DNA from 4 places in the Kluyvera sp. CHPC 1.2972 genome. Region 3 is predicted to be linked to each of the others. Evidence: predicted binding sites of a transcription regulator. Region 3 holds the regulator's gene; each other region holds the start of a gene.
What was found. Region 3 encodes Fur, which represses iron uptake genes when iron is present. Its sites were predicted from a motif close to ATAATAATGAGAACNACTATCAA; they were not measured.

Region 1: a site for Fur is predicted at 2,055-2,077, ahead of zupT (zinc transporter ZupT). Genes of this name have one in related genera too.
Region 2: a site for Fur is predicted at 2,996-3,018, ahead of exbB (tol-pal system-associated acyl-CoA thioesterase). Genes of this name have one in related genera too.
Region 4: a site for Fur is predicted at 1,756-1,778, ahead of V6944_RS10605 (TonB-dependent receptor domain-containing protein). Genes of this name have one in related genera too.

The regions. Positions count from the first base shown of each region.
Region 1 covers NZ_JAPKIB010000004.1:229,707-233,922, forward strand. The annotation lists gene ubiK (ubiquinone biosynthesis accessory factor UbiK) at 1-179, opposite strand, end outside; FMN riboswitch at 301-450, shown strand; gene ribB (3,4-dihydroxy-2-butanone-4-phosphate synthase) at 558-1,211, shown strand; gene zupT (zinc transporter ZupT) at 1,275-2,048, opposite strand; gene ygiD (4,5-DOPA dioxygenase extradiol) at 2,244-3,032, shown strand; gene V6944_RS09410 (glutathionylspermidine synthase family protein) at 3,036-4,196, opposite strand; gene V6944_RS09415 (DUF1190 family protein) at 4,202-4,216, opposite strand, start outside.
Region 2 covers NZ_JAPKIB010000004.1:264,006-268,221, forward strand. The annotation lists gene V6944_RS09545 (AraC family transcriptional regulator) at 1-644, shown strand, start outside; gene yghB (DedA family general envelope maintenance protein YghB) at 734-1,393, opposite strand; gene metC (cystathionine beta-lyase) at 1,641-2,828, opposite strand; gene exbB (tol-pal system-associated acyl-CoA thioesterase) at 3,080-3,811, shown strand; gene exbD (TonB system transport protein ExbD) at 3,818-4,216, shown strand, end outside.
Region 3 covers NZ_JAPKIB010000007.1:177,768-181,983, forward strand. The annotation lists gene glnS (glutamine--tRNA ligase) at 1-139, shown strand, start outside; gene chiP (chitoporin ChiP) at 608-2,014, shown strand; gene chiQ (ChiQ/YbfN family lipoprotein) at 2,064-2,399, shown strand; gene fur (ferric iron uptake transcriptional regulator) at 2,513-2,965, opposite strand; gene fldA (flavodoxin FldA) at 3,257-3,787, opposite strand; gene ybfE (LexA regulated protein) at 3,938-4,216, opposite strand, start outside.
Region 4 covers NZ_JAPKIB010000005.1:80,760-84,975, forward strand. The annotation lists gene V6944_RS10605 (TonB-dependent receptor domain-containing protein) at 1-1,653, opposite strand, end outside; gene V6944_RS10610 (SelT/SelW/SelH family protein) at 1,860-2,147, shown strand; gene V6944_RS10615 (nitrous oxide-stimulated promoter family protein) at 2,212-2,556, shown strand; gene V6944_RS10620 (helix-turn-helix transcriptional regulator) at 2,557-3,378, opposite strand; gene V6944_RS10625 (phytanoyl-CoA dioxygenase family protein) at 3,540-4,216, shown strand, end outside.

The DNA of each region.
Region 1 (4,216 bases), on a different contig from region 3:
AGCAGAACCTGAGTCTGCACATCAAACTCTTCGCGGCTCACCACATCAAGGCGCGTCAGCTGCGACTGGATAACCTGGCGAACTTTCTTCTCAATATCATCACCGAACTCACGCAGACCTTTCGGCATAGACTCGTGGACCTGGCGGGCGATTTGTTCAATTTTTTTCGGGTCGATCATCTCTTGTTCCCTGATTCTGTCGGCATGAAGGCTATTGTAGTGTCTTATCCCGGTGCGATAAACCAGAATTGTTCGAAGCTTATGCATTGCCGAAGATAGTCATTGGCGTTATAGTAAGTACGCTTATTCTCAGGGCGGGGCGAAATTCCCCACCGGCGGTAAATCAGCTACGGCTGAAAGCCCGCGAGCGCTTCCTATGAACATGGGAAGGTCAGCAGATCCGGTGTAATTCCGGGGCCGACGGTTAGAGTCCGGATGGGAGAGAGTAACGATTCAGTTGGGTTAAGCACCCGCTCGCGTTATCTATTTGCCGTTATATCGGCACTCCTAAGACTGCCCTGATTCTGGTAACCATAATATTAATGAGGTTTTTTTACCATGAATCAGACGCTACTTTCCTCTTTTGGTACTCCGTTCGAACGCGTTGAAAACGCGCTTGTTGCTCTGCGCGAAGGTCGCGGTGCGATGGTGCTGGACGACGAAGATCGCGAGAACGAAGGCGACATGATCTTTGCCGCCGAAAACATGACCGTTGAACAAATGGCGCTGACTATCCGTCACGGTAGCGGCATCGTTTGTCTGTGTCTCACCGACGAACGTCGTAAACAGCTGGATCTGCCAATGATGGTAGAAAACAACACCAGCGCTTACGGCACTGGCTTTACCGTCACCATCGAAGCGGCTCATGGCGTGACCACCGGCGTTTCTGCCGCTGACCGTCTGACCACCGTTCGCGCGGCGATTGCCGACAACGCGAAACCTTCCGATCTGAACCGTCCTGGCCACGTTTTCCCACTGCGCGCGCAGGCGGGTGGCGTGCTGACCCGTGGCGGTCACACCGAAGCGACTATCGATCTGGTGACGCTGGCAGGCTTCAAACCAGCAGGCGTGCTGTGTGAACTGACCAACGACGACGGCACCATGGCGCGTGCGCCAGAGTGCATCGAGTTTGCGAAGAAACATAACATGGCGCTGGTGACCATCGAAGATCTGGTAGCCTACCGTCGCGAACACGAGCGTAAAGCCAGCTAATCTAGCGGCCTACGTGATGAAGCCCGGTTTGCGATACGCACCGGGCTTTTTTATTGCCTGACGTTAGCCAATGCCCATCGATTGCAGAATCACCAGGCTCATCCCCATGACCGACATGCCGCACAGCACGCCGTAGCTGGGGTTGTTGTTAGGGTCAATCTCTTTGGCCAGCGGCATCAGTTCATCGACGGAAAGGGCGACCATAATCCCGGCGACCGCCGCCATAATCGAGGCCATCAGCACCGGTGACACCATGCTGCCAAGAATCGCCCACGCCAGCACGCCGCCCAGTATTTCCGCCATGCCGGAAATTCCTGCCCAGAATACCGCTTTGCGCTTTGAGCCCGTGGCGGCGTAGACCGGCCCGGCAACCGCCAGACCTTCAGGAATATTGTGCAGCGCCACGGCGAGCGCAATGCCGAAGCCTAGCTCAAGGTTGTTGCTGGCGGTGACGAAGGTAGCGATACCTTCGGGGAAGTTGTGCAGGCTGATGCCAAGAGTTAACAGCACGGCGGTACGGCGAATGTTGCGCGGCAGCGGCTGAGTGTTTTTCTGCATCAGATCCTGCGGATGCGCATGCGGCAGGGCGTGATCGAGCGCAAAGTAGCCAATCAGGCCGACGACAAACATGCCGTAGCCCAACACCGGCGACATTCCCGGCGTGCCGAGCGCGGCGGGCAGCATCTCCATTAATGAGATCAGCAGCATAATGCCAGCGGCGAAGCCGAGCGAGAAGGCGAGTACCCGGTTAGACGGCTTTTGCCCGATCACCCCGAGTATGGCGCCGATAAAGGTGGCAGCTCCTGCCAGTAATGTCAGAATCAGCGGTACCGACATCGCTTACTCCTTATGATAATGATTATCATTCATGATATTGAAAATCGTCAGCCGTGGCGAGAGGCGACGCTATTCTTTACTTCATCCTTACATTCAAATTTTCTGAAGATCATCATCACGCTTATCTGAGTTTATCCTCACTCAAAACGGGTTAATGTGGTGTTATTAAATTATGCCCTCTGGAAGGATAACATCATGTCTCGTAGCCGAATGCCAGCACTGTTTTTAGGTCACGGTAGCCCGATGAACGTACTGGAAGATAACCTCTATACCCGTACCTGGCGGCATCTGGGTGAAACGTTGCCGCGTCCAAAAGCCATTGTGGTGGTGTCCGCGCACTGGTTCACTCGTGGCACGGGCGTGACGGCGATGGAAACCCCGAAAACGATCCACGATTTCGGCGGCTTCCCGCAGGCGCTGTACGATACCCATTACCCGGCTCCGGGTTCCCCGGCGCTGGCGCAACAGCTGGTTGAACTGCTGGCACCGGTTCCGGTGGCGCTGGATAAAGAGGCCTGGGGCTTTGACCACGGCTCATGGGGCGTGTTGATTAAGATGTACCCGAATGCGGACATCCCAATGGTGCAGTTGAGTATCGACAGCACGAAGCCAGCAGCCTGGCACTTTGAGATCGGACGTAAGCTGGCGAGCCTGCGCGATGAAGGCATTATGCTGGTGGCCAGCGGTAACGTGGTGCACAACCTGCGTACGGCGAAATGGCATGGCGATTCAACGCCTTACCCGTGGGCCACGTCGTTTAACGATTATGTGAAGGCGAATCTGAGCTGGAAAGGGCCGGTAGAAGAGCATCCGCTGGTGAACTATCTGGCGCATGAGGGCGGTTCGCTGTCGAACCCAACGGCGGATCACTTCCTGCCGCTGCTTTATGTGCTGGGTGCCTGGGATGGCGAAGAGCCCATCACGATCCCGGTAGACGGTATCGAAATGGGCTCCCTGAGTATGCTGTCGGTGCTAATCGGTTAACGATTATTCGACGAAAATGTGGGGATAGAAGCGTGACAGATCCTGAGTGATCAGCGCTCTGTCCTCACGAATGCCAATTCCGGCAGGCTCGTCGTTAATCAGCCAACTGCCAATCAACATGTAGCTATCACCAAACTTCGGCAGCGGATGGAACTGCTGCACGATCATCCCTTCTTCGCCGTACGGCCCTTCCACCTGCTCGATGGTTTTACCGTTCTCGACTATCGAAATGTTCGCGCCTTCGCGGGAGAAGATCGGCTTCACCACGAATTTGTCCATCTCTGGATGATCGTCTTCGGCAAAGTAGGCTGGCAGCAGGTTCGGGTGATCCGGGAACATCTCCCACAGCAGCGGCAGCAGCGCTTTGTTAGAGATGATGCTCTTCCAGGCCGGTTCCAGCCAGCGCACGCCAGCGTCTTCAAGCTTGGTGGAGAACATCTCGCGCAGCATGTATTCCCACGGATAGAGCTTGAACAGATTGCTGATGACCTGATCCTGCAGATCGGTAAACTGGCCTTTTTCGCCCAAGCCGATCTCATCAACATAGAGGAACTCGGTCGCTACGCCAGCTTCAGCGGCGCAGTCCTGCAGATACTGCACGGTACCGCGATCTTCCACGGTGTCCTGGCAGCAGGTCAGATGCAGCAGCTGGAAGCCGTGCTGTTCGCGCAGCACGTTGAAGCGCTCGATGATCTTTTCCTGCAGGCTGTTGAACTGGTCGCTGCCTTCCGGCAGGTTGCCCGCGTTGATCTGATCTTCGAGCCAGATCCACTGGAAGAACGCCGCTTCGTACAGTGACGTTGGGGTATCGGCGTTATTTTCCAGCAGCTTCGGTTCACCGGTGCCGTCCCATGCCAGATCGAGGCGCGAGTAGAGCGACGGCTGCTGCGTTTGCCATGACTGGCGCACGAAGGTCCAGGTGTGCTTTGGAATGCGGAATTTCGCCATCAGCTCATCGCTGGCGATGACGCGTTCAACCACTTTCAGACACAGCTGATGCAGTTCAGCGGTAACCTCTTCCAGCTTTTCAACCTGCGCCAGCGTCAGCTTATAGTACGCCTCTTCGCTCCAGTACGGCTCGCCGTACATGGTGTGAAAGTTGAAGCCGTACTCTGTTGCCTTTTCACGCCAGTCCGGGCGTTCAGTAATGCTGATTCTTTCCATGGTCATCAGCCGCCCATTGA
Region 2 (4,216 bases), on a different contig from region 3:
TCGAATGTGAAACTTTTGCGACTGAGGATGCGCCGCTGGCCGGGTTACGCCTGGATGTCGATATTCTGCAGCTACAGGAGCTGCTGATGGATATCGGCGAGGACCCGCTGTTTCACCCGTCGTCGATGGCGGAAAGTGGGATTAACTCAGCCACGCTCTCCGAAGAGATTCTCTGCGCCTCGGAACGCCTGTTGGACGTGATGGAGCGCCCGCTGGACGCGCGCATTCTGGGGAAACAGATTATTCGGGAGATGCTCTACCACGTGCTGACCGGGCCGCGAGGCGGTGCGTTAATGGCGCTGGTTAGCCGCCAGACCCATTTCAGCCAGATTAGTCGGGTGCTCAAGCGTATCGAGAGTCAGTACACCGAAACGCTCAGCGTGGACCAGCTTGCCGCTGAGACCAATATGAGCCTGTCAGCGTTTCACCACAACTTTAAGTCGGTGACCAGCACGTCACCGCTACAGTATCTGAAGACCTATCGTTTGCATAAAGCGCGGATGATGATGGTACATGACGGGCTGAAGGCCAGCGCCGCGGCGATGCAGGTGGGATACGAAAGCGCGTCGCAGTTCAGCCGGGAGTTTAAGCGTTATTTCGGCACGACGCCGGGAGAGGATGCAGCAAGGCTGCGGGGAATGTAATTCGTAGCCCGGGCGAGACGTTTACGCCGACCCCGGGGTAGCTCGGAAGCCATTCCCGGCGTCGCGCTGCTCGGCCGGGCTACACAATATTACGCGTCGCAATACTTCTTCTTAATCACCACAATCACCGTGCCCAGAAGCCCGGCAACCAGCAGGAAGATGGGCAGAATCATCAGGAAGGTCATCACCTGATCTTCATGACGTTTGACGAACGGGATCATGCTAATGGCATAGCCTAAGCTCGTCACCACGCCAACCCACAACAGCGCGCTCAGCCAGTTAAACACCTGGAAACGACGATTCGACAGACCGGAGATACCTGCCATCGTTGGCAGCAGGGTACGGACAAACGCCAGGAAACGCCCCGCCAGCAGCGCCAGCAGACCGTGACGGTCAAACATACAGGTTGCGCGCTGATGGTATTTATCCGGCAGCTGCGCCAGCCAGCCTTTCACCACGCGGGTATTACCCAACCAACGACCCTGAATATAGCTCAGCCAGCAGCCGAGGCTGGCGGCTGCGGTCAGAATGGCAATAGTGGGGACGTAGCCCATCACGCCCTTCGCAATGAGCGCGCCCGCTAATAGCAGAAGGCTATCGCCGGGTAAGAATGAAGCGGGAAGCAGGCCATTTTCCAGAAACAGAGTGGCAAACATGACCAGATAAACGACCCCCACGACGTGCGGATTCGCCAGAGCAGCAAAATCGTGCTGCCAAAGCGCGGCGACAATATCTTGAATAACGACCATGAACATTCCTGTGGAACAGCGTTTTTGCTTATTGTACGCCCGAAAGATTAAGAACACCTTGATCGCGTGCGCAACAAATGAAGCCGCGCTGTTCTGATTTACTGACAACAACGCGGAAACGGTTTACGCCGACGGTGGTCAATCACTTCGGGGACCGACTGTTCTCAACATCGGTGACGCGCCTGACCGACGCATCAAAAACAGTGTTAACCCACCCGATGGCCTAGGCTACCGGGCTGAGGCCATGTTACACGATGCGGGCAAATCCTGCCGCTAAATCCGCAATCAGATCGTCAACGTTTTCTAAACCGATATGGACGCGCACCAGCGTGCCGGTGAAATCGATTTTTCCTTCCGGACGAATGCTGGCGAGCTCGGACGGCTGATTCGCCAGAATCAGCGACTCAAATCCACCCCAGGAGTAGGCCATGCTGAACAGCGAGAAGTTATCGAGGTAGTTTGCCAGTTCTTCATCATTGAGGCGTTTTTTGAGCACGAACGAGAACAGGCCGCTGCTGCCGGTAAAATCACGCTTCCAGAATTCATGCCCTTTACTGCCCGGCAGTGCAGGGTGGTTCACGCGCTCAACCTGCGGCTGCTGCGCCAACCATTCGGCAACCTTCAGGCTGCTTTCATGATGCTGACGTAAACGCACGCCCAGCGTACGCAGACCGCGGCTGGTCATATAAGCGGTGTCGGCATCGAGCATCTGGCCCATCAGGTAGGCGTTTTCGCGCAGCTGCGCCCAGCAGCGTTCGTTAGATACCGCCGTCCCGACCATCGCATCCGAATGGCCAATAAGGTATTTGGTGCCGGCCTGAATAGAAATATCGATACCGAAATCGAGCGCTTTAAACAGAATCCCCGCCGCCCAGGTATTGTCGATCATGATGATCGCTTCAGGCGCGACGCGGCGCACGGCGGCAACGATGGCCGGAATATCGTGCACTTCCATGGTGATAGAACCAGGGGATTCCAGGAACACGATTTTGGTGTTGGGCTTAATCAACTCGGCAATCCCTTCGCCGATCATCGGGTCGAACCAGCTGGTGGTGACGCCCAGCTTACCGAGAATTTTGGTGCAGAAGTCCTGGCTTGGTTCATAGGCGGTGTTGGTCATCAGCACGTTATCGCCCTGTTCCACAAACGCCAGAATGGTGTTGGCGACCGCTGCCGCGCCGCATGGGAAAAGCGCGCAGCCAGCGCCGCCTTCCAGCTCACACATCGCTTCCTGCAATGAGAAGTGGGTGAGGGTGCCGCGACGGCCGTAGAACAGTTCGCCGTTAGCGCGGTTGTGGGTCGCATGTTTTTTGGCGGCGACGGTGTCGAACACCAGCGAGGAGGCGCGCTGAATGACGCTGTTCACCGATCCCTGAGTGTATTTTTTGCTGCGTCCGGCGTTAACCAGCGCGGTATCGAGGTGCTTGTCTGCCATTTTTTATCTGCCTATTTTTATACGTCTGGATGGCTAAATTAACACGATTGCGCGTGGGATCTACCGTTACCTGCGCGAACAGCAGAAAATTTTGCTAAAAAACCGGCTGAAAACTTTTTTACTGCGTAAGCGCAAGGAAAATAAGTGTGATTTGGGTCAATATGTAAATACTAATGAGAACTACTATCAATTCGACGATGTTTTGATATTATTGTGCTCAGAATTTGTGATTTATGTCCTGGAGATACACAGTGGGTAATAATTTGATGCAGGCGGATCTCTCCGTTTGGGGTATGTATCATCATGCCGACATCGTGGTTAAAGTGGTCATGATTGGCTTGATACTGGCATCCGTCGTCACCTGGGCTCTTTTCTTCAGCAAGGGTGCTGAGCTTCTTTCCCATAAGCGCCGCCTCAAGCGCGAACAGAAACTGTTAGCGGATGCGCGTTCTCTGAATCAGGCGACTGAAATGGCAGGCGCATTTGATGCCAATAGCCTGAGCTCCCAGTTAATCAACGAAGCGCAGAACGAGCTGGAGCTCTCTGCGGGTTCCGAAGATAACGAAGGCATTAAAGAACGTACCGGCTTCCGTCTGGAACGTCGCGTGGCGGCCGTGGGTCGTCATATGGGCCGTGGTAACGGCTTCCTGGCGACCATCGGTGCTATCTCCCCGTTCGTCGGCCTGTTTGGTACCGTATGGGGTATCATGAACAGCTTCATCGGCATCGCCCAGACCCAGACCACTAACCTGGCGGTTGTGGCGCCGGGTATTGCAGAAGCGCTGCTGGCGACCGCGATTGGTCTGTTCGCCGCGATTCCTGCGGTGGTCATCTATAACATCTTTGCGCGTCTGATTGGCGGCTTTAAAGCCAACCTGAGCGACGTTGCGGCGCAGGTTCTGCTGCTGCAAAGCCGTGACCTGGACCTCAGCGCCAGCGGCGTACATCCGGTGCGTACCGCCCAGAAATTACGAGTAGGTTAACGCCCCATGGCAATGCGTCTTAATGAAAATCTGGACGATAATGGCGAAATGCATGATATCAACGTGACGCCGTTTATCGATGTCATGTTGGTACTGCTGATTATCTTCATGGTTGCCGCGCCGCTGGCAACCGTCGATGTCAAAGTGAATCTGCCAGCGTCATCCAGCCAACCGCAGCCTCGCCCGGATAAACCGGTCTATCTGTCGGTGAAGGCGGACAAATCGATGTTCCTCGGCAATGATCCTATCACCGACGACAACATGGTGACGGCGATTGATACGCTCACGGAAGGTAAGAAAGATACCACCATCTTCTTCCGCGCGGATAAAACCGTGGACTACGAAACGATGATGAAGGTCATGGATACCCTGCACCAGGCGGGCTATCTGAAGATTGGCCTCGTT
Region 3 (4,216 bases):
GTCTCTGCAGGCCGCTGAGGCCGGTAAAGCGTTCCAGTTCGAGCGTGAGGGTTACTTCTGCCTCGATAGCCGTTATACCACCGCTGAGAAGCTGGTCTTTAACCGCACCGTCGGTCTGCGTGATACCTGGGTAGGTTAATTCCTTGCCCTGATAAAAACGCCGCGCTTGCGGCGTTTTTTTTTGCCTGTCGTTAGGGGATCACTTTCACTGGATGACAATGTTACTTTCGGATGAAAAAATACGACCTCTTATAGTTTCGCGAAGCGAATTAATGCAATTATTCTACCTCTAAGTATCCCCACGCTTTTAGTCCCGCATGTTACAGAAATTAAATGTAAACGGTCTCATTCACATTTCACTCAGGCCAGACAAGGCTTGGCACGGGAATGTTGCAATAACGCACTCTGTTACAAACAGAAACCAAATATGTGCGCTTTGTCATAATCCTGCACTCTCGTTGCGGAAAAGGATTGATAATTCGCGTCGCGAAAAATAGTCTGTACGTGTAGTGAAACACAATTTCTTAGCAGTACCTTTTTTATCAGTTTTTATTTTTTTGCCTTCTGCTTTGCAGCGGCATTTTTAAAAGTCAAAGAGGATATAACTATGCGTACGTTTAGTGGCAAACGTAGTACGCTGGCGCTGGCTATCGCCGGTGTGACAGCAATGTCAGGCTTTATGATGACTCCGGAAGCAAAAGCAGAAGGCTTCATCGACGATTCTACATTGACCGGCGGAGTCTATTACTGGCAGCGTGAGCGTGACCGTAAAGATGTAACCGATCACGATAAGTATAAAACCAACCTTTCCCACTCCACCTGGAACGCCAACCTCGACTTCCAGTCTGGCTATGCCGCTGACATGTTCGGTATTGATATTGCGGCGTTCACCGCGATTGAAATGGCTGAAAGTAGCGAAAGTGGTCACCCGAACGAAATTGCGTTGTCCTCTAAGAACAAAGGCTACAGCGAAGATTACAGCGGCGATAAGAGCGGTATCAGCCTGTACAAAGCGGCAGCCAAATTTAAATTAGGGCCAGCCTGGGCTCGTGCGGGTTACATCCAGCCAACCGGCCAAACGCTGCTGGCACCACACTGGAGCTTCATGCCTGGTACCTATCAGGGTGCTGAAGCCGGTGCTAACTTCGACTACGGTGATGCTGGCGCGCTGAGCTTCTCCTACATGTGGACGAACAACTACAAGGCGCCATGGCACCTTGAAATGGACAACTTCTATCAGAACGATAAGAAGACCAAAGTCGATTACCTGCACTCCATCGGTGCGAAATACGATTTCAAAAATGACCTGGTGCTGGAAGCCGCATTTGGTCAGGCAGAAGGCTATATCGATCAGTACTTCGCCAAAGGTAGCTACAAATTTGATATCCCTGGCGGTCCGCTGACCACCAGCTACCAGTTCTACGGTACGCGTGACAAGGTGAGCGATCACGGCGTCAACGATATCTATGACGGCACCGCGTGGCTGCAGGCGTTAACCTTCGGCTACAAACTGCAAGAAGTGTTCGACTTCCGTCTGGAAGGGACCTGGGTTAAAGCAGAAGGTCAGCAGGGTTACTTCCTGCAGCGTATGACGCCAACCTACGCATCCTCTAACGGTCGTCTGGATATCTGGTGGGATAACCGCTCTGACTTCAACGCCAACGGCGAAAAAGCGGTCTTCTTCGGCACCATGTATGACCTGAAGAACTGGGATCTGCCGGGTTGGGCGGTGGGTGCTTCTTACGTTTACGCATGGGATGCTAAGCCAGCGACCTGGCAGATGAACCCGGATGCGTACTACGACAAGAACAACAAGATCAAAGAGTCTGCCTACAGCCTCGATGTGGCATACACCGTTCAGGATGGCCGTGCAAAAGGCACGCTGTTCAAACTGCACTTCACTCAGTATGACAACCACTCCGATATCCCAAGCTGGGGCGGCGGTTACGGCAACATCTTCCAGGATGAGCGTGACGTGAAATTCATGGTTATCGCACCGTTCACTATTTTCTGATGCTAACGCGGCAGGGGGAAACTTCTGCCGCTGCTAAGAGGCTCATCGTATGAAAAAACTGATTATTGTTGCACTGATGGCCGCCGGGTTAACCGCCTGCGCTCAATCACCCGCACCGAAGGAAGATAGCAAGCTGAAGGATGCCTACAGCGCCTGTATTAATACCGCAGAAGGCAATCCGGATAAAATCCAGGCCTGTCAAAGCGTACTGAACGTGCTGAAGCAAGAGAAAGCGCACGAACAGTTCGCGAATCAGGAAAGCGTTCGCGTCATCGACTACCAGAAATGCATTAATGCCAGAAAGATGGGCAATGACGAAGCCGTAGCGAAAAACTGCGATAAGATTTGGCAGGAAATTCGCAGTAACAACGCGCCGCAGAAATAAGCTCACGTTGATACCAATAACCGCTGCTTGCAGCGGTTTTTTTACGCCTGAAGAACCGGGGGTATAAAAAAAGCCAGTGCGTGAGCAACTGGCTTTTTACGAATGGTATCGGGTTACTTTTCGATGCCTTCGTGGGCGTGTTCATCTTCACGGCAGTCGCCTTCAGCGCAGTGACCGTAGAGATAAAGGCTGTGGTTTGTTAAGCGGATACCGTGCTTCGACGCGATTTCACGCTGACGAGCTTCAATGGAATCATCGCTGAACTCGATCACTTTGCCGCAGTCGAGGCAAATCAGGTGATCGTGGTGATGCTGTTGGGTCAGTTCGAAAACGGATTTACCGCCTTCAAAATTGTGACGAGTCACGATACCGGCGTCATCAAACTGGTTCAGTACGCGGTAGACCGTGGCCAGGCCAATCTCTTCACCCATGTCGATCAGGCGTTTATATAAGTCTTCCGCGCTGACATGGTGGTTATCCGGTTCCTGAAGGACTTCCAGAATCTTTAACCGTGGAAGTGTGACTTTCAGGCCAGCCTTCTTTAATGCGGTGTTATTGTCAGTCATGCGGAATCTGTCCTGTTGCTAAACGATTAACTTCCATCAGCGAAAGTATCACAGAGAATGCACCCGAATTAATGCGTCTCATTATAGAATGACCCTATTGAAATGAAAACAGCAAGAGCCGGGTAAACTAAGCTTTCAAAAACGAGGCTTCACCGACAAACTGGCGATGAGACCGCGCTAAATCAGAAGATATTGTACAGGTATGCGCTCAAAAGTTAAAAAATTGTAGCTATTATTTTAATTGCTTTTACCTATTAATGCGGCGCGATTTATCATCGCGCCACAGGATAATCAGGCGTTTTTGATGTCTTCCAGATGCAGCTCTTCAGCCACCTGCTTAACCCATTTTTCAACGCGCTCAGCGGTCAGCTCAGGCTGACGGTCTTCATCGATAGCCAGGCCTACAAAGTGGTCGTCATCCGCCAGACCTTTAGACGCTTCGAAATGATAGCCCGCGGTCGGCCAGTGGCCGACGATAGCTGCGCCACGTGGTTCAATGATGTCGCGAATGGTGCCCAGCGCATCACAGAAATATTCCGCGTAGTCTTCCTGGTCGCCGCAGCCAAACAGCGCAACCAGCTTACCATTGAAATCCACTTCTTCCAGCGTCGGGAAGAAATCATCCCAGTCGCACTGCGCTTCGCCGTAGTACCAGGTTGGGATACCCAGCAGCAGAATATCGAATGCTTCCAGATCTTCCTTGCTGCTCTTGGCAATGTCGTGAACGTCAGCGACATCTTTACCAAGCTGTTTTTGAATCATTTTTGCGATATTTTCGGTGTTCCCGGTATCGCTACCGAAAAAGATGCCAACGATTGCCATGAGTAAAATAACCTCTTGAAACTTAATGAAATGGTGATGGCTTATTGCCCACAGATAAGGGCAATCATAGCAGAACAGAGAGGCGTGCGGAAACCGCTATCGTGCCGGACTGCACACTCTGCTACATGAAAGTGTATTTTGGGGGATTTTTCAGGCTTTCCCCTGTCCGTGCAGTTGGGCCAGTTGGCTCATCAGAATCTCTTCAATGAGTTCACTCCGGCTCATATCACGGGCAGTCGCCAGCTCGTTGAGTGCATCAACGGCTTCGTTATTCAGCTTCAGCTCCACGCGCTTCAGACCGCGCACTTTGTCGCGTTTTAACTGATTACGCTTATTAATGCGCAGCTGTTCGTCACGCGAAAGCGGATTAGTTTTTGGTCTTCCCGGCCGACGCTCATTTGCGAACAAATCTAAGGTCGTACGGTCCGT
Region 4 (4,216 bases), on a different contig from region 3:
CATACCCCATTCGAAGTTGTCGCTGGTCTCGGTTTTCAGATCGGTATTGCCGATCAGCGCGTACTGGCCGCGGCCCGCGTAGCTGGAACCGAGGTTCCATGAACCGTACAGCTGGCTGGTGTTCGGGAACTCCGCGCCGCGTTTGTACTGCAAATAGGTCATCAGGCGCGGCGTCACGTCGTACTGGAAGGTCAGTGACGGCAGCGCCTGAGTATCTGAATTTTTGCCATACAGCTTAGAAACCGACGACTCCGTCAGCACCGTGCTGTTAGTGGTCAGGCTGCTAAGGTTCTCCGGCTTGGTGGACTGATGCACCACGCGAATGCCTGGGATCACCGCAAGGTTATGGCTGTCGAGATCGAAGTTGATCTGATCCTGCAGGAAGCCAGCTACCGTGTACTCACGGCTGTCTGCTTCCGGCTGCATAATCTCGGTGAAGACGCTCGGAACCGGCGACTGGCTGAACGGACGCTGGGTTTTGGTAGTGCTGGCGTTAAAGCCAGCGCTCAGGTCGTGGCGGCCAAGCGTTTTTGCCAATGCCGTCTGCATACCCCAGGTGTCGGTGTCGTAGTTCGAGTAGACCGTTTCCATGGTATTGGTGAAGCTGTCCGGCATGTAGGTCTGGTCGTGTGCTTCGGTGTGCTGGTAGTACACCTTGGTGGACATGCTGTCGATGAAGTCGTTCATCGGCGTCCAGTCATCTTTCAGGCTCAGCCCCCAGCGACGGGTCTGGCTGGTCTGCTGCGCGTTACCAATGGTCTTGCTGCCGCTGTCGTTCCAGACGTCATAATGGGTATGGTTGGTTTTATGGTAGTAGTCGAGGGTGCTGGTCAGTTTATGCTGATCGTTTGGTTGCCAGATCCCCGAGGTCATAAATGCGTCAGAGTGCCAGTTTGCCGGGAAAGCGTCGACGCTTGAGCTATTGGTGGTGGTCTCCTGACCATCACGACGGCTGTAGACGAAAATCCCGCGCAGGGTTTCATCACCGCCTGCCGCCGTCAGGCCGTTGTGCCAGCTGCGGTCAGCAGAGTCGTAACCGCTGCGGTAGCTAAAGGCGCTGGTTTTGCCCGGGTGCAGATAGTCGTCCGCCGATTTCGGCTGGAAGGAGACGTTGCCGCCGATAGAAGAGTTGGCGGTTTCGGTATCGGTGGCACCGGACTGAATATCGACGCTGCCGTACATGTACGGGTCAATGTAGTCGCGGCCAATGCCGAAGGTGTTCTGGCCGGCGCGGCTAACGTAGCTACGGCCGGTGGCGTTCGGCTGGGCGATACCGTCCACGTCGATACCGACGCGGTTGCTCTCGAGCCCGCGAATGTTGTAGCCGGTGTAGCCGCCGCGGTCGAAGCCGCTTTTGCCGTTGCCGGAGCCGCCGCTGGAGCCGGTCGCGCCAATCAGAGGTTCATAGCGCATGATGGAACCAAAGTCGTTGGCTCCTTTGTCCTGCAGCTCCTGCGCACTAATGGCGTGCTGGCTACCCGGTTTCAGCACCGGTGCGGGCGCTGTGACGGTCATCTGCTCGGCGCTGTCTACCGCCGCAGTTTTGTCCTGTGTGTCAGCCGCAACGGCAGAAGTCTGATAAATCGCTGCAAGCAAAGAGGTTACCAGTAGGCTTTTCTTGCACCACGCCTCTGATTGAATGGATTTGTACATAGTTGCCATGCCTTTCATCGTTATTAGTATTGGCTCACTTGCTACTTCCAGAAGTCGGCTTTTCCCTAAGCGCTTCGAACGACTCCGTTTAATGTGATGCGAATGGTAATGATAGGAATTATCATTTGCAATAAAGTTTGCAAATAAATCTCTATGCATGCAACAATTTGATTACAATTAGTCCTTTGATTCATCGCGAGAATACTATGACGCAGAAAGCCGCTATTACGGTCACCTACTGCTCCCAGTGCAACTGGATGCTACGCGCCAGCTGGATGGCGCAGGAGCTGTTGCACACTTTCAGCACCGATATCGCCTCGGTGACCCTGGTGCCCGGCACCGGCGGGATTTTTACCATTACCGTCGGCGAGGAACTTATCTGGGACCGCAAGCGCGACGAGGGCTTCCCGGATGCCGCCGAGCTGAAACGCCGGGTGCGCGACGTCTGCTTCCCGGAAAAACCGCTGGGCCACGTGGACAAGCACGAGGCATAAAGCGGCTGCGAAAGCACTATTAAACGTGTATTATTAATGCATCTTTATTGGTGAGGAACAGGCTATGGCAGGCAAACGCATCGACCGTGAGAAACGGACCATCCGCAGTATGATTGCGCTTTATCAGCAACGTTGCCCGCAGGCGCAGGACGATGCAGAGCACTACCAGGCGCTGAATGCCTATGCCGATAAACGACTGGATAAATGCGTGTTTGGCGAGGAAAAACCGGCTTGTAAGCAGTGCCCGGTGCACTGCTATCAGCCCGCCAAACGCGAAGAGATGAAGCAGATTATGCGCTGGGCTGGCCCGCGTATGCTGTGGCGTCACCCGATTTTGACCATCCGCCATCTGATTGACGACCGGCGTCCGGTGCCGGCGCTGCCGGAAAAATATCGCCCGAAAAAATAGCTACATCGTGCGGCAGTGACGGCGGTACTCCGACGGCGAACGCGCCGTGTGCTTGCGGAAAATTCGGCAGAAGTAGTTGCTGTCTTCAAAGCCGCAGTGATGGGCTATCTCTTTGATTTTCATCTCATATCCACGCAGTAATTTCTTTGCCAGTTCAAGCCGTACGGCGGTCAGATATTCATTGAATCCCACCGAACCGGACTTCTGAAACAGGTGCGACAGGTAGTTCGGCGTAATGTGGAACTTCTTCGCCACCGTCTCCCGGCTGAGCGCCTCGGCGGCGTGCTCGTCGATATACTCCTGAACGGCGAGAAACAGCTCTTTGCTCTTGCTCACCGTATCCGCCAGATGGGTAAGCTGATCGATACAGTGGCTCAGCAGCCCGCTTAGCACGATCTGCGCTGTGGGCATCACCGGGCGAATAGCCAGTTCGTTCATCGCCAGCAGCAGATACGATCCTACCCGCGGGCCCAGCCGCGCCACGTGCTGCTTACGAATCTCCACGAATTTTTTGCCGTCATACCGCTGCAGGCTGAAGCCGAGTTTCTGTTTGCTGAACAGAATGCTCAGCGTGGTGGCCGGGCCTTGCCACTGCGGGGCGTTCCAGCGTCCGCCGGGCAGATAGAGCGCCTGTAGCGGGCCCAGCGGCGCGCTCAGGCAATCGTCGGCAAGCTCGCCTTCCAGCACGATTTCCAAACGGGGAAACGATACGCTCATCGCCAGTTCCGGCGCGGGCTGTGAGGTTTGCGGAAACCGCACGACAAGGTCACTTTGCCGGGCAAGCAGCTGCTCCAGCACGGGGACGAGGGATTGCTCTGACATGCTCATGTCCTGGTTATTATTCTGGATTTTGAATCTCATCACACTTTATTTTGCTGTACACAAAAATCCAGTGTTGTGTAGCTATCTCATACAGAATGCCGACCGTTCGTGCAGTAACTTTTCATATATGTTGTGAAATGGTTAACAAAAGAGAGGGCGGTATGGACAAGCAAGCGGCATTCTGGCTGGAGGCGCTGGGCGCGAGTGGCGAACTGTCAGCGACAATGAAACATGAACTGGATACTCAGGGCTACACCATCGTCCACGGCGTGGCGGATGCCGACTGGCTGGCGGCGATGCGCGAGCGCATTGATTATCTGGTGGAAAAAGAAGGGGAGAACCTGGCGGTGGAGCACCATCAGGAAGAGACGGCGACGCGCGTGGCGAATCTCGTCAACAAGGGCGTGGTGTGGGAGAAAGTGTGGTCGCATCCGCTGATTCTGTCGGCCTGCCGCTATATCTTTGAGGGCGAGTTTAAAATCTCCAGCCTCAACGCCCGTGAGGCGCTGTACAACGGCGGTCATCAGCCGCTGCACGCCGACTGGAAAAAGCCGCGCCCGGATTTCCCGAAGGTTCACCTGGTCAACACCATCTGGGCGATTGACGATCTCTACGCCGCCAACGGCGCGCCGCGGATTATTCCAGCGACCCATCTGCGCCCGGAATTGCCGGAAGAGGTGTTGGAGGATGTGGGATTACCGCACCCGGATGAGGTGATTTTTGAGGCGCCGGCAGGCAGCGTGATGATCTACAACGCCCACGCCTGGCACGGCGGCACCACCAACCGCGAAGGCTCGCGCCGCCGGGTACTGCACGGGCTGTATATCGACCGGGCGGA